4 regions of the Delftia sp. PE138 genome follow, and region 1 is predicted to be linked to each of the others. Evidence: predicted binding sites of a transcription regulator. Region 1 holds the regulator's gene; each other region holds the start of a gene.
What was found. Region 1 encodes LexA, which represses DNA repair genes until DNA is damaged. Its sites were predicted from a motif close to ACTGTATNNNNATACAGT; they were not measured.
Positions count from the first base shown of each region.

Region 1 (3,455 bases):
GCCCGCATGGCGGGCGGCGGCTCGCAGAAGGCGATGAGCGTGTTTTCGGTTGGCGGAACGGCGGGGGCATCGTTCGCTCCCATGCTGGCTGCGGCCGTGGTGGGCGCAGGCGCCTTGCACCGCAGCTGGATGCTGGCCCTGCCTGCAGCGGCCATGCTGGTGCTCTGGTATGCCTGTACTTGGCGGGATGGAGCCAAGGACCATTGCGCCACCCGGCGCCTGGCCGTGGCTCAGGGCGAATTGCCCGCCAACCACTGGCGCGCCTTCTTCCTGCTGTGCGGGGTCATCGTCTGCTGGTCGATTCCCTATGTGACGGTGCTGTCCACCCTGCCCATGTTCGTGACGCGCGAGCTGGGCGGCTCGGACTTCATGGGAGCGGCCACGCTGACCTCATTCACAGCCGCTGCGGCGGTGGGCACTTTGCTGGGGGGCACGCTTGCAGATCGCCGGGGGCGCATGCAGGCCATCCGCGCCGGCTACCTGTTGGCATTGCCTGCTCTGGCGGCCCTGGCCCTGGCCTCCACGCCATGGATGGCGCTGGCCTGCACCATGGCCCTGGGCGTGTGCATGTTTCTTCCGTTTGCCGCCCAGGTCACGCTGGCCCAGGACTATCTGCCGCGCAACCAGGCCACGGCCAGCGGGCTGACCCTGGGGCTGGCCATGTCGATAGGCGGCATGGTGGCGCCGTTGTTCGGCATGCTGTCCGATGCGCGCGGACTGCGTTTTTCGTTGAGCGTCGTGCTGTGCATTCTGTGCGTTGCCGCGGCGCAGGCGTGGTGCATGCGCAATCGGCGCAGCGAGGGGAGTGCTGCACCGGCGGCTGTCAGGGCCTGATGCGCAGCCCCTGCCGCTGGGCAAAGCAAGAGACAGGCCCGGGCTCTCGCAGACCGGGTGGACGGGTTGGTCTCAGGGCGACCTCAGGCCGGTGTCTGCGCGCCGTGCGCTTCCATGCGTTCCAGGGCGGCACAGACATCGGCCATGCGGCCCGAGATGAACAGGCATTCGGGCTGCTCCTGCGGCGAGCGCTGGATGATGCGCAGACCCGAAGGCAGGGCCTGATCTGCCGGAAGTGAGGGCAGTTCGGGTTGCAGGGGCAGCAGCAGCTGCGCATCCCTGTGTTCTGGCAGCCGTGCTGACTTGCTGCGCCGCTGCTGGCTGCGGCGGCGTGCCTTGCTGAAGGACAGGATGGTCGCCTGCTCGGATTGCACAGGCGATTCGGGCTGGATGGTGCGCATGGCGGGCTCCATGGCGGCGGCGGGCAGGCGAATGCCCTGTGCCAGGCGCAGGAAGGACAGAGAAGACAGTGTTGGCAGAGCGAATCCCATGTGACGACTCCTGTTGGCGTATTTCAAAGAGGCATGGACACAGGCAGGATTGCGGTTTGCGGGCAAAGCTCCGCCCAGGGCGAAGCTGCAAGGCTTCGCGCCTACCACCTGGGCGGTGCATGAAGTAGGGGGTGGCAACCCGTGCAGGGCTGCCTGTCCGGTTTACATGGACATGCTGTTGCGGATCAGCCCCACGGCCAGGCCTTCAATGGCAAAGGCCTCTTCGGGAGCGACGCGGATCACCGGGTAATCGGGGTTTTCCGGCAGGAGCTCCACGCCCTGCGTGGTGCGGCGCAGGCGCTTGACGGTGACTTCATCTCCCAGGCGTGCCACGACGATCTGCCCGTTGCGGGCTTCATGCGCGGACTGCACGGCCAGCAGATCGCCGTCCATGATGCCCGCGTCGCGCATGGACATGCCGCGCACGCGCAGCAGATAGTCCGGGCGGACCTGGAACAGGCTGGGTTCGACGGAATAGGTCTGGTCGATATGTTCCTGGGCGAGAATGGGCGAGCCCGCCGCGACGCGGCCCACCAGCGGCAGCATCAGCGGCGCCAGGGCCGACAGCGGCAGCCCGAAGCTGGTGCCGCGTGCGGCATTGATGTTGCGCACGGTGTCGGTACGCAGGCGAATGCCGCGGGAGGTGCCGCTGACCAGTTCGATCACGCCTTTGCGGGCCAGGGCCTGCAGGTGTTCCTCTGCTGCGTTGGCGGACTTGAAGCCCAGCGTGTTGGCGATTTCCGCGCGGGTGGGGGGAGCGCCCGTGCGGGAGATGGCGGCCTGGATCAGGTCCAGGATCTGTTGCTGGCGGGCGGTGAGCTTGGGATGGTCGAGCATGGCGTGCGTCCGGTCCTTGAATTCAGATGGCAGGCAGAGAAGTCATCTGATGATTTATACAGTATCTGTATTTTTAACCAGTTTTCCAAGAGGTGCAAGTGGGGCAGTCAAAGTTGGTGATTCTTGGCACGGGCGGCACCATCGCCGGCCGGGCGGATTCGCAGTCGCAGGCAGTGGGATACAAGGCCGGACAGATCACGGTGCAGTCGCTGCTCGATGCCGTGCCGGATCTGGAGCAGCAGGCGCTGGGGCCTGTGCAGACGCAGCAGATCGCGCAGGTGGACAGCAAGGATATGGACTGGCCCGTGTGGCGCGCGTTGCTGCGTGCCTGCACGCAGGCGCTGGAGGATGCGGACACACGCGCCGTGGTGATCACGCATGGAACGGACACGCTGGAAGAGACGGCCTGGCTGCTGCACAGCCTGCTGCCTGCCGCCAAGCCCATAGTGCTCACTTGCGCCATGCGCCCGGCCACGGCCCTGCTGGCCGACGGACCGCAGAATCTGCGCGATGCCGTGACCGTGGCCGCCAGCGGCGGGCGCAGCGGTGTGTGGGTGGTGGCCGGCGGCGAGGTGCATGCGGCGGCCCAGGTGCAAAAGGTCCACCCTTACCGACTGCAGGCCATGCGCTCCATGGAAGGTGGCCCGCAGGCCGTGGTGGAGGAAGGACGCGTGCGCTGGCTGGTGCCTGATGCGCCGGTCACGCCGGTCGCCCCCGTTGCGCGGATGGTGATTTCCGCTCCCGCTCTGTCTGACCTGCTGGCGCTGGATGAGCTGCCCTGGGTCGAGGTGGTGTTCAGCGGTGCCCTGGCGCGTGCCTGCGGCGTGGATGCGCTGGTGGCCGCAGGCGTGCGCGGCATCGTGGTGGCCGGCACGGGCAATGCGACCGTTCACGAAAGCATGGAAGCGGCCTTGCTGCGTGCGCGCGACAAAGGCGTCTGGATCTGGCGGGGCACGCGCTGCGCCGAAGGCCTGCCCGTTGCCTCGGGGCTTGGCACGGACCCCGCAGAGGCCGATCTGGTCCAACTGCCCGTGGCCAAGGCGCGGATTGCCATGATGCTGGCGCTGGCCGCGCAGCCGCGCGACTGATCCTCCGGGCGTCGCCGGCGCTTCAGATGCAGGCGGGCAACAAAAAAGCACCCGGCGGGTGCTTTTCTGGGGTCTGGCGCATGGCCTGCGTCATTCAGCCAGTGCTGCCAGGGCGCGCTGGGTGATGTCTTCCACCGAGCCCAGGCCGCTGATGGCGCGGTACTTGGGGGCTGCTGCGGCTTCCTTCTCGGCCCAGGCGCGGTAG
Region 1 covers NZ_JABEPN010000004.1:162,402-165,856, forward strand. The annotation lists gene HFGMBDPB_RS15760 (MFS transporter) at 1-834, shown strand, start outside; gene HFGMBDPB_RS15765 (hypothetical protein) at 918-1,325, opposite strand; gene lexA (transcriptional repressor LexA) at 1,488-2,162, opposite strand; gene HFGMBDPB_RS15775 (asparaginase) at 2,261-3,250, shown strand; gene adk (adenylate kinase) at 3,341-3,455, opposite strand, start outside.

Region 2 (3,455 bases), on a different contig from region 1:
AGGTTGAACAGCACCTTGCCGTGCTGCACCATCACCAGTTGGGCCAGCGCCTGGGCGTTGTATTCCAGCGCGCGGTCGAAGGGTTTGTTGGCCAGGCCCTGGGCCACCAGCCAGGTCAGCGCCAGGCTCACGGGCCACAGCAGCAGCAGCGGCGTGAGCATCCAGTCAAGGATCTCGCCGAACAGGGAGCGCTGTTCACGCTGGAAGATTTTCATCGGCGGGCAGCCCCTTACGACGGGTTCACGGCCCCGCGGCAACCACCACTATGCGCAGGCAAGCCAACCCGGGCCTGACAGCCACGGCAGCGGCCTCAGGACGCGATCTTCTCAAGGCAGTAGCCCAGGCCGCGCACGGTGGCGATGCGGATGGGGCCGCGCTCTATCTTCTTGCGCAGCCGGTGGATGTAGACCTCGATGGCGTTGTTGCTGACTTCGTCGCCCCACTCGCACAGGCGCTCGACCAACTGGTCCTTGCTGACCAGCCGGCCGGCCCGCTGCAGCAGCACTTCCAGCAGGCCCAGCTCGCGCGCCGACAGCTCGACCATCTTGCCGTCGATGGTGGCCACGCGGCCGGCCTGGTCGTAGACCAGCGGGCCGTGCTTGATGGTGCTGCTGGCGCCGCCCATGCCGCGCCGCGTGAGGGCGCGCACGCGCGCCTCCAGCTCGGACAGCGCAAACGGCTTGGCCATGTAGTCGTCGGCACCGTAGTCCAGCCCCTGCACGCGCTCCTCCACGCTGTCGGCCGCCGTGAGGATGAGCACCGGCAGCGCATCGCCGCGGCCGCGCAGCTTCTTGAGCACTTCGAGACCGTGCATCTTGGGCAGGCCCAGGTCCAGGATCAGCAAATCGAATTCGCTGCTGGTCATCAGCGCGGTGTCGGCCTCGCTACCATTGGCCACATGGCTGACCACGGCGCCCGAGCCGCGCAGGCTGCGCAGCAGGCCATCGGCCAGGACCTGGTCGTCTTCGGCAATCAGAATGCGCATGGGGGATGTCTCCTGTAATGCAGGCGCGCTCTGGGAGTTGGAAATGCGCGCCTTTAATTCCCAGGATTCTAGGATGCGCCCCGCAGCGCGGGCAGGGACCTTACCCGAGTGAGCCGCCGCCCGCGTAGGCCTCCAGCCCCAGCGCCACCACAGTGGCGATGTCGTCGCCGACTTCCTCGCGGAATTCGGCCTCGGCCTGGGAGACGGCGTCATGGAAAGCCTGCAGCCAGGCCAGGCCCGCTGGCGTGAAGCGGATGCGGCGCGCGCGCGCATCGCGCTCGTCGCTCTCGCGCGTGACCAGGCCCCAGGCCTCGCACTGGGTCACCAGGTCGCCCATGGACTGCTTGGTCATGCCTGCGCGCTCTGCCAGGTCCGTCAGCCGGTCGCCAGCCAGCGACAGATGCCGCGTGATGTGGATATGGGCCGCCCCCACCTTGTCGCGCGCAGCGAGGTTGGACAGTGCCAGCGGCACCTCCACATCGCGCGCCATGAGCTGCAGCACACGCGCGTCGAACCGCCGCATGGCATGGCCGAGCAACCGGCCCAGGTGGGTCTGGCGCCAGGCGTCGGCGGGCGGCGTGACAGGGGAAAGCTCACTCATGGATGCATTGTGAAGGCAAATCCAACAAGTCAGGAAAACTGACCAAAAACACCAACAAATCAAGGCAGCAAGCCCATAAACTACTGTTCAAGCATCCAGCCTGAATGCAAATACAGAGCTGAATCCATACCCAACCCAGGAGTCCGCATGAACACCGCCGTCACCACCGCCAACAGTGAAAAAGCCAAGGCCCTGCAGGCCGCACTCGCCCAGATCGAAAAGCAGTTCGGCAAGGGCACGATCATGCGCCTGGGTGAAGGCGAAGCCATCCAGGACATCCAGGTCGTCTCCACCGGCTCGCTGGGCCTGGACATCGCCCTGGGTGTGGGCGGCCTGCCCCGTGGCCGCGTGATCGAGATCTACGGCCCTGAATCCTCGGGCAAGACCACGCTGACGCTGCAGGTCATCGCCGAAATGCAAAAGCAGGGCGGCACCTGCGCCTTCATCGACGCAGAACACGCGCTGGACACCAGCTATGCCCAGAAGCTGGGCGTGAACCTCAACGAAGTGCTGATCAGCCAGCCCGACACCGGCGAGCAGGCCCTGGAAATCGTGGACAGCCTGGTGCGCTCGGGCGCCGTGGACATGATCGTCGTGGACTCGGTGGCCGCACTGACACCGCGCGCCGAAATCGAAGGCGAGATGGGCGACCAGCTGCCCGGCCTGCAGGCCCGCCTGATGAGCCAGGCGCTGCGCAAGCTGACCTCCACCATCAAGAAGACCAATTGCATGGTCATCTTCATCAACCAGATCCGCATGAAGATCGGCGTGATGTTCGGCAGCCCCGAAACCACCACGGGCGGCAATGCGCTGAAGTTCTACGCCTCGGTCCGCCTGGACATCCGCCGCACCGGCACCATCAAGAAGGGCGACGAAGCCATCGGCAACGAAACCAAGGTCAAGGTCGTCAAGAACAAGGTCTCGCCCCCGTTCAAGACCGCCGAGTTCGACATCCTCTTCGGCGAAGGCATCTCGCGCGAAGGTGAAATCCTGGACATGGGCGTCAACGCCAAGATCCTCGACAAGTCGGGGGCCTGGTACGCCTACAACGGCGAAAAGATCGGCCAGGGTCGCGACAACGCCCGCGAATTCCTGCGCGAGAACAGCGGCCTGGCCGTGGAGATCGAGAACAAGGTGCGCGACAGCCTGGGCATCGCCCTGCTGCCCACGGCCGGTGGCGATGCCTCCGAAGCCAAGGCCGCCAAGGCGGGCAAGGCCAAGGCCGACAAGGACGGCGTGATCGAGGCCTGAGCGCCCAGACCCCTCACTGCAGGCGCCGCCGCGCCTGCACACACTGTGTTTGCCATCTTGGCGCAGGCTCACGTCTGCGCCTTTTTTATCGCCGGGACGCCCCAAGGCAAAAAAGCGGCCCCCTTGGGGGGCAGCGGACCTTGCGCAGCAAGGGGAGCGTGGGGGCCCTTTTTATTCGGGACGATTCAGGAGACATTGCCGCATGGGATTCGCCAAGCTGTCGCTCAAGGGCCGGGCGCTCAAGCTGCTGGGCCAGCGCGAACATTCACGGCTGGAGCTGGAACGCAAGCTCGCCCCCCATGTGGAGGAAGGCGAGGACCTGGGCGCCATGCTCGACGCGCTGGAGCAGCGCGGCTTCATCAGCGCCGAGCGCGTGGCCGAGTCCGTGCTGCATCGCAAGGCCGCGCGCTTTGGCACATCGCGCGTGGTGCAGGAGCTGCGCAGCAAGGGGCTGGACGATGGCCTGGTGCGCGCCGCCGCAGAACAATTGCGCGCCACCGAACTGCAGCGCGCCCATGCCGTATGGCGCCAGCGCTTCGGCACACCGCCGGCCACCCCACAGGAACGCCTCAAGCAGATGCGCTTTCTGGCCGCGCGCGGCTTTGGCGGAGAAATAGC
Region 2 covers NZ_JABEPN010000001.1:1,840,246-1,843,700, forward strand. The annotation lists gene HFGMBDPB_RS08340 (sensor histidine kinase) at 1-215, opposite strand, end outside; gene HFGMBDPB_RS08345 (response regulator) at 311-985, opposite strand; gene HFGMBDPB_RS08350 (MarR family winged helix-turn-helix transcriptional regulator) at 1,086-1,586, opposite strand; gene recA (recombinase RecA) at 1,734-2,837, shown strand; gene recX (recombination regulator RecX) at 3,040-3,455, shown strand, end outside.
Region 2: a site for LexA is predicted at 1,686-1,703, ahead of recA (recombinase RecA). Genes of this name have one in related genera too.

Region 3 (3,455 bases), on a different contig from region 1:
CCAATCGGCAGGACGCCTTGTCGAGGATGCGCAGGCCGGATTTCTAGCGCGTGTCGCGCGCTTGTGCGAACCCGCGCGTGCGCCGTGCGCGGGGCCAGCCCTTCGAGAAGCAGGGAAACCGGCCCTACGGCAAGACGCTCCGGCAGGCAATGCCAAACCGCTGGGCCAGCGCGTGCAGGCGCCTGTCTCGCGACCACAGGCTTGCTCGACGTAAGCGGTGCAGCCACGTCCGGCACAGTTTTACCTACAGGTTTCGCGCCAGCACAATAAAAGTCCGCCCAAGCCATACGGCGGACTTCCTGAAATCCACTGTGCCGAGGCCTCATGTTTTGTTTTGCCAGTTGCTCTCCTGTCGGCTTCAACGCCGTCCTTCTCAGCGGCGGTACGTTGCCATTTCTGGTGTCCGACGGCATGTTGTTTCAACCATTGCAGTGAGGCAGCGCATGGAGCAGGAAGTGAGATGCGCGAACTGCAATCGAAAGCTCGCCATGGGCGTCTTTCAGCTACTGAACATCAAGTGCCCGCGTTGCGGCACGTTGAATTCCCTGAGGGTCCAAGCGAACCCCCCACCCGAGTGCCGCCGAGCGCCTTCGACTCCATCCATTGAATAGGAGGCCTCCATGGCTCAAGTTTCCAAGGTTCTCGTCTCGGATCAGTACATGCCGCCGGACAACATCCAGCAGTACAAAAGCACGACGGGTTTCCCTCTTGTTTACGATTCGCGGCATATCAATCCGCATGCGCTCGTGTTCGACAACACGGGGCGTCCTGCCAACTACAACCCTGCCAACAACCGCCACACCATCGTGATGGATGTGCGCTTCAGCGATGGCTATCTGGCCGCTTGCCACATGGGCATCATTGCCAGGCACAAAGGCTCATACAGTGTGGCGGGTGACAACCGTGGCGGTGCTGTCATTGCGGGCAATTGGGGCTATTCGCCAGGCAGCGTGGCGCTTGAGGAAATTGAGATCACCAACACCAAGGACAACGGTGACTCGCACCATCGTCCGTCCGCTCAATATCCGCGTGGTGCCATCGGCGAGGCCAAGCTCGAGGAACTGCGCTGGTATCGACTGGTGATCGAAAGCATTTCCAAGAACGGCAGCATCGGCCACGCAGTCCGGGCAACGGACAAGAGTACGGGCCAGACCGTATTCAGCCTGCCAACCTTCTGGTCGGATTACTCGGCCAACTATGACTCCCGTGACGCAGGCAAGGTGGTGTTGTTCAGCATCAGTGATCCCAACAAGCCTGCCGCCGGCTTTGTCTATACACGCCTGATCAGCTATTGGTCGGATGCTGACGAGGTGATAGCCAATCCGTAAGTGATCTGAGAGCGGGTCCCAGGGCAGCGTGTAGCCGTATCGCCGCCATGCCCTGGTCCTCCTGGCAGGGGGTGGTCAATACGCATGCTGCCATGCGTTGCGCATCGTGCTGCCTTTGGTGGAAAGCCAGTCTGTAGGCGAGGGCCAGCGATACGCAATCTCCTGGGAATCCGGCATATCGGTTGCCCTGCCGCCAAGTGCTGCGAGGCGTTTGACTGCCTGCACCCTCACGAAAGTTCTGAGGACCTGTTGGAACAGAGCTGCCTCGTCCATGCCTGGCTCCAGCATCTGCAGGGCTTCTTCGTACAAGGCATCGTCGATCGTCACGGTGATCCGCATGGCGGGCCCTCTGTCATCAAAACAGATGCAATTCTGGGCTTGCGCCAGCCTGCAGACAAGCGCGCTTCCCTCCGAAGTGGTCACTCCTGTTTTGCTATGATGACTGTATAAAGATACAGTTTCGAGCGGCCTGGCTGCCCGATCTGCCAGGCCCATGCTCCCTCCCCACCGCTTCTACTACCTGCACAACTTCCAGCGCGCGCTGGACTGGATTGGCCAGCGTTACGGCGATCTGCTGGACGCGCCCGAGCAGGCATTCCTCACCCGTTTCACGCAGCTGCCCCAGCCCTCGCAGGCGCTGATGGTGCGTTTGCTGATGCGGCGCGGGCCGTGGTTTCGGGCCGGCAAGCTGGTGTACGAAGAAATTCCCGGCATTGCCGAGGCAGCCGCGCCCCTGCTGGAGCTGGGCTGGCTGGACGCGGACCACCCCATGGCGCTGGAGGAGCTGTTTGCGCTGCACACCAAGCCCGAGCTGCTGCAGCTGTTCGCAGGCGCACCCATTCACTCAGGCCTGCGCAAGGCCGAGCTTTTGCAGGCCCTGCAGCCTCTGCATGAGGCGCCCAGGCCCTATGCGCAATGGCACCAGGGCGTCGGAGCCGGCGAAGCCGCCTGGCGCGTGATGGTGGGTGCGCTGTGCGAGCGCTTTCGGCTGATGTTCTTCGGCAATCTCTACCAGGACTGGTCGGAATTCGTGCTGGCCGACCTGGGCGTGTTCCGCTACGAGGCCGTGGCCTTCGATGCGGCGTCGCGGGCCTTCCAGTCGCGTGCCGATGTCGATGGCTACCTGGCCCTGCAGGCCTGCCGCGCGGCGCTGGATGAGGGCGTGGAGATCGATGCGCTGCTGCAGCAGGTGGCCGGCTGCGCCAGCGGCAATGCCTGGCTGGAGCAGCGCCGCGCCAAGGTGCTGCTGCGCATAGGCCAGGCCTGCGAACGCATGCAGGACTGGGAGCGTGCCGAGCAGGCCTATGCGCAAAGCCGCTACCCCGGCGCCCGCCACCGGCGCATGCGTGTGTACGAGCGCATGGAGCGCTTTGCCGATGCCATGGCGCTGGCCCAGGCCGCCCAGGCCCAGCCCGAGAGCGACGAGGAGCTGCAGCGCGTGGCGCGCATGCTGCCGCGCCTGCGCCGCAGCCTGGGGCAGGGCGCACGCGGGCGTGCGGCGGCGCTGGCGCCCGTGGTGGCGCAGATGCGCATGGACGTGGAGCTGGAGCTGCCGGCGCGGCCCGCATCGGTCGAATACGTGCTGCGCGACCATTGGCACAGCGACTCCGCGCCGGTGTTCTACGTGGAGAACGCGCTCATCAACTCGCTGTTCGGCCTGCTGTGCTGGCCGGCCATCTTCGCGCCGCTGCCGGGCGCCTTCTTCCACCCGTTCCAGAGCGGCCCGGCCGACCTGTCCGCGCCCGACTTCGTGCAGCGGCGCGCAGCCTTGTTCGAGGAATGCCTGGCGCATCTGGACGATGGCAGCTGGCGCGAGGTCATCGTGCAGCGCCATGCCGACAAGCAGGGCCTGCAGTCACCCTTCGTGTTCTGGGGCACGCTGAGCGCGCCGCTGCTGGCGCTGGCGCTGGACTGCATTCCAGCCGCCCACCTCAAGCTGTTCTTTGCGCGGCTGCTGCGCGACGTGCAGGCCAACCGCACGGGCTTTCCCGATCTGGTGCGTTTCTGGCCGGCCGAGCGCCGCTACGAACTGGTCGAGGCCAAGGCCCCCGGCGACAAGCTGCAGGACAACCAGATCCGCTGGCTGCAGTACTGTGCCGAGCACGGCATTCCCGTGCGCGTGTGCCA
Region 3 covers NZ_JABEPN010000001.1:188,982-192,436, forward strand. The annotation lists gene HFGMBDPB_RS00825 (helix-turn-helix transcriptional regulator) at 1-47, shown strand, start outside; gene HFGMBDPB_RS00830 (Com family DNA-binding transcriptional regulator) at 444-611, shown strand; gene HFGMBDPB_RS00835 (hypothetical protein) at 621-1,328, shown strand; gene HFGMBDPB_RS00840 (DUF2191 domain-containing protein) at 1,404-1,655, opposite strand; gene HFGMBDPB_RS00845 (VRR-NUC domain-containing protein) at 1,822-3,455, shown strand, end outside.
Region 3: a site for LexA is predicted at 1,770-1,787, ahead of HFGMBDPB_RS00845 (VRR-NUC domain-containing protein). Genes of this name have one in related genera too.

Region 4 (3,455 bases), on a different contig from region 1:
CGCAACGCCCGCAAATGGCTGGGTTGATGCACTGAGCGACGCTGCAAAGCAGACAAAGGCCCTTCGGGGCCTTTTCTTTTTCTGTTTCTTTTTGGCGGCTGCCGTTACGGCGCCAGCATCTGCGCCGTGCGCGCGCGGGCCTGCTGGACCAGGGTGGAGATCAGCACCGTCTCGGGCAGGTTGTGCCAGTAGCGGCGCGGCATCTCGCGCAGCATGGCCTGCTCCTTCAGGCGCGCGGGGTTGAAGGTGCTGGCGTAGTAGGTCAGCCACAGGGCCTCGCCCGCGTCGGCTGGCGGGGCATCGCTGCGGCGCGCGCCGGGCGCCAGGCGCAGCGCATGGCCGTCCCAGTGCGCGCTGCATTGCGGCGTGAGGATGGCCCAGTGCATGTTGGCAAAGCGCTTGCAGAAGAAGGGCGCCGCCGCGCGCACGATGTGGTGCTCGGGCTCGAACCAGGCGATGTGCAGATCGGGCTGGTCCGGTCGCTGCGTCGTCCGAAAGCGCACAAAGGCGTGCATCTTGTGGATCTCGCGCGAGACGGGGCGGGCCAGGGCCTCGATGGCGCGCCAGTCCGCATCCAGCGCATCCAGCCGCAGTTCGGGCCGGGCCTGCATGCGCGCCAGCCAGCGGTGGCATAGCTCGAAGCGGCCCGCCGCGCGGTGCATGCAGGCATGGCGCAGGGCGGACATCTGGGTGTCCGACAGGGACAGCCCTGCCTCGCCGGGGCCGGCCAGCCCGGCGAGTGCCGAGGCGGGCATGGCCTGCTGCGGCGCGCTGGAAAACAGATCCACCCCCGCGCCGAGTGGCTGCGCACCCCGCGTGTCGGGCCACCGCCAGCGCACCGCAGCGGGGTCGGCGCCGTGGGCCAGCAGCGCCCGGCAGGCTGCGCGAAAGCCGGGCCAGTCGTCGGGGCTGTCGAGTTCGATGGTGAGGGCCTGTCCGTGCATGGCGTGCTCCAGGTTCTAGAACAGGCTGGCCTGCAGTGCGCTTTGCACGCGCATGCCGCTGTGCCGCGCCTGGGCCTGGCTGGCCTGCGACTGCGCGATCAGCCGCGTGCGCAGCGCGGCCGAGTCGGTCTCGCCCAGCAGGGGGCGGTGGCCGTCGATCAGCACGAAGGGCAGGGCCTTTTGCACGGGGGCGCGCAGCCGCAGCAGGTCGTCCAGCCGCAGCCGGCGCACGCGGCGCGCCGCCAGCAGGCGCTCCACCGTCTGCGTGCCCAGGCCCGGCACGCGCAGCAGCAGGCTGCGCGGCGCACGGTTGAGGTCCACGGGGAACTGCTGGCGGTTGGCCAGTGCCCAGGCCAGCTTGGGGTCGATCTCCAGGTCCAGCATGCCGTGGCGGCTGGCCGCCGCGATCTCGCCCGCCCCGTAGCCGTAAAAGCGCATGAGCCAGTCGGCCTGGTAGAGCCGGTGCTCGCGCATGAGGGGCGGCGCCTGCGGCGGCAGGTCGCGCGAGGCATCGGGAATGGGGCTGAAGGCCGAGTAGTACACGCGGCGCAGGCCGTAGCCCGCATACAGCGTATGGCTGGATTCGAGGATGTCGGCATCGGTTGCGCGGTCGGCGCCCACGATCATCTGCGTGCTTTGCCCGCCCGGCGCAAAGCGCGGCACGGCGGCGCGCTGCGCGGGCGCGCCGGGCAGGGACTGCGCCTGGCGCTGCTCGCGCGTGGCCGCGCGCCAGGCCTGCACATGCCGGTCCACGCCCTGCATGGCCTGGCGTATGCGCCGGCCGTCCTTTTCAGGCGCGAACTGCGCCAGGCCGCTGGCCGTGGGCAGTTCCACATTGATGCTCAGGCGGTCGGCATGGCGGCCTGCCTGGGCCAGCAATTCAGGGGCGGCATCCGGGATGGTCTTCAGATGGATGTAGCCGCGAAAGTCATGCTCCTCGCGCAGGCGGCGGGCCACTTCCACCAGCTGCTCCATGGTGTAGTCGCTGGAGCGGATGATGCCGCTGGACAGGAACAGTCCCTCGATGCAGTTGCGCCGGTAGAAGTCCAGCGTCAGCTGCACCACCTCGGCCACCGTGAAGCGGGCGCGCTGCACGTTGGAGCTCTTGCGATTGATGCAGTAGCGGCAGTCGAAGATGCAGACATTGGTCAGCAGGATCTTGAGCAGCGAGATGCAGCGCCCGTCGGGCGCATAGCTGTGGCAGATGCCCATGCCGGTGACCGAGCCCATGCCCTTGCCGTCCAGCGAGTCGCGCCCCTGCGATCCGCTGGAGGCGCAGCTGGCGTCGTACTTGGCGGCGTCGGCGAGGATGAAAAGTTTGCGTTGCAGCTCCATGGCTGTATGAATATACAGTATATTTGCCTGGCACATCCGGTTTTTGGAGAGCCCATCCCCCAGCCAGGGTCTGGTCCGGCCTTGCCTGGCTCCGGTTTGAACGCACTGTCGGGCTATCGCAATGGCCAGCGGATTGCAATGGTTGCCAGTGCAATGGAATGAAACCGTTTTCAGTGCGGAATGAGTGCTTGCTTTCAATGGGTGGCGATGTGCATCGCAGGAAATGGTGAATGCGTGTTTCCTGCGTCTTTTTGCAATGTCTGAAGGCTGGTACGGCTTGGTGCCATCAATGCATGCGCTGATATAGCGCAGCTGGCTGCGCGCCATGGGGTTCCCGGTTCATGGGAGAGAGGTTTGACGTTGTTGTGATTTGTTTCAAATTGCCGATAACTATTGCTGATAGGCTTTTGGGCTTGCCGGGCGCGGTCGTTTCTTCATTCAATGCGCCTGGCGATGACAAACACTTGGAGAGGGAGCTTCGGTGTCGCGTGTATTAGGAACAGAGAGCGAAGTGCTGGCGCTATCGCCGGACGCTTCCTCCAGCAAGGCCGCCAAGGGGCTGCAATCGCCCGCCAAATGGCCCACCATGGGTGCCAACGATGTGGCGGTGTGGGGCGAGTGCCAGGGCAGCGGCAGCAAGCCCTACCAGACCCAGGTGGACCTGTCGGGACCCTCCTTCAAATGCTCTTGCCCCAGCCGCAAGTTCCCCTGCAAGCATGGGCTGGCGCTGATGCTGATGCGTGCGGGCGGCCAGGTCACCGAGGGCGGCGATCCACCGGCCTGGGTGCAGACCTGGCTGGACAGCCGCCAGGAAAAGGCCGAGAAGAAGGAGGCCAAGGCAGCCGCCGCGGCGGCCGAGCCGCCACCCGATCCCGAGGTTGCGGCCAGGCAGCAGGCCAGGCGCGAAGACAAGCGCTGGGACAAGGTCGAGGCGGGCCTGCAGGAACTGTCGCTGTGGATGCAGGACATGGTGCGCGCGGGCCTGGCCAACCAGGCCGGCGACTCCCAGATGCGCCAGCGCTGGAACACCATGGCCGCGCGCATGGTCGATGCGCAGGCCACGGGCATGGCGGCACGCATCAAGGACTGCCGGGATCTGGTGGACAGCCACCGCGACTGGCCGCGCGACATGCTGGTGCAGCTGGGCCACTGGCAGCTGATCATCGACGCCGTGCG
Region 4 covers NZ_JABEPN010000002.1:496,903-500,357, forward strand. The annotation lists gene purL (phosphoribosylformylglycinamidine synthase) at 1-27, shown strand, start outside; gene HFGMBDPB_RS11230 (TIGR03915 family putative DNA repair protein) at 105-944, opposite strand; gene HFGMBDPB_RS11235 (putative DNA modification/repair radical SAM protein) at 960-2,279, opposite strand; gene HFGMBDPB_RS11240 (SWIM zinc finger family protein) at 2,791-3,455, shown strand, end outside.
Region 4: a site for LexA is predicted at 2,281-2,298, ahead of HFGMBDPB_RS11235 (putative DNA modification/repair radical SAM protein). Genes of this name have one in related genera too.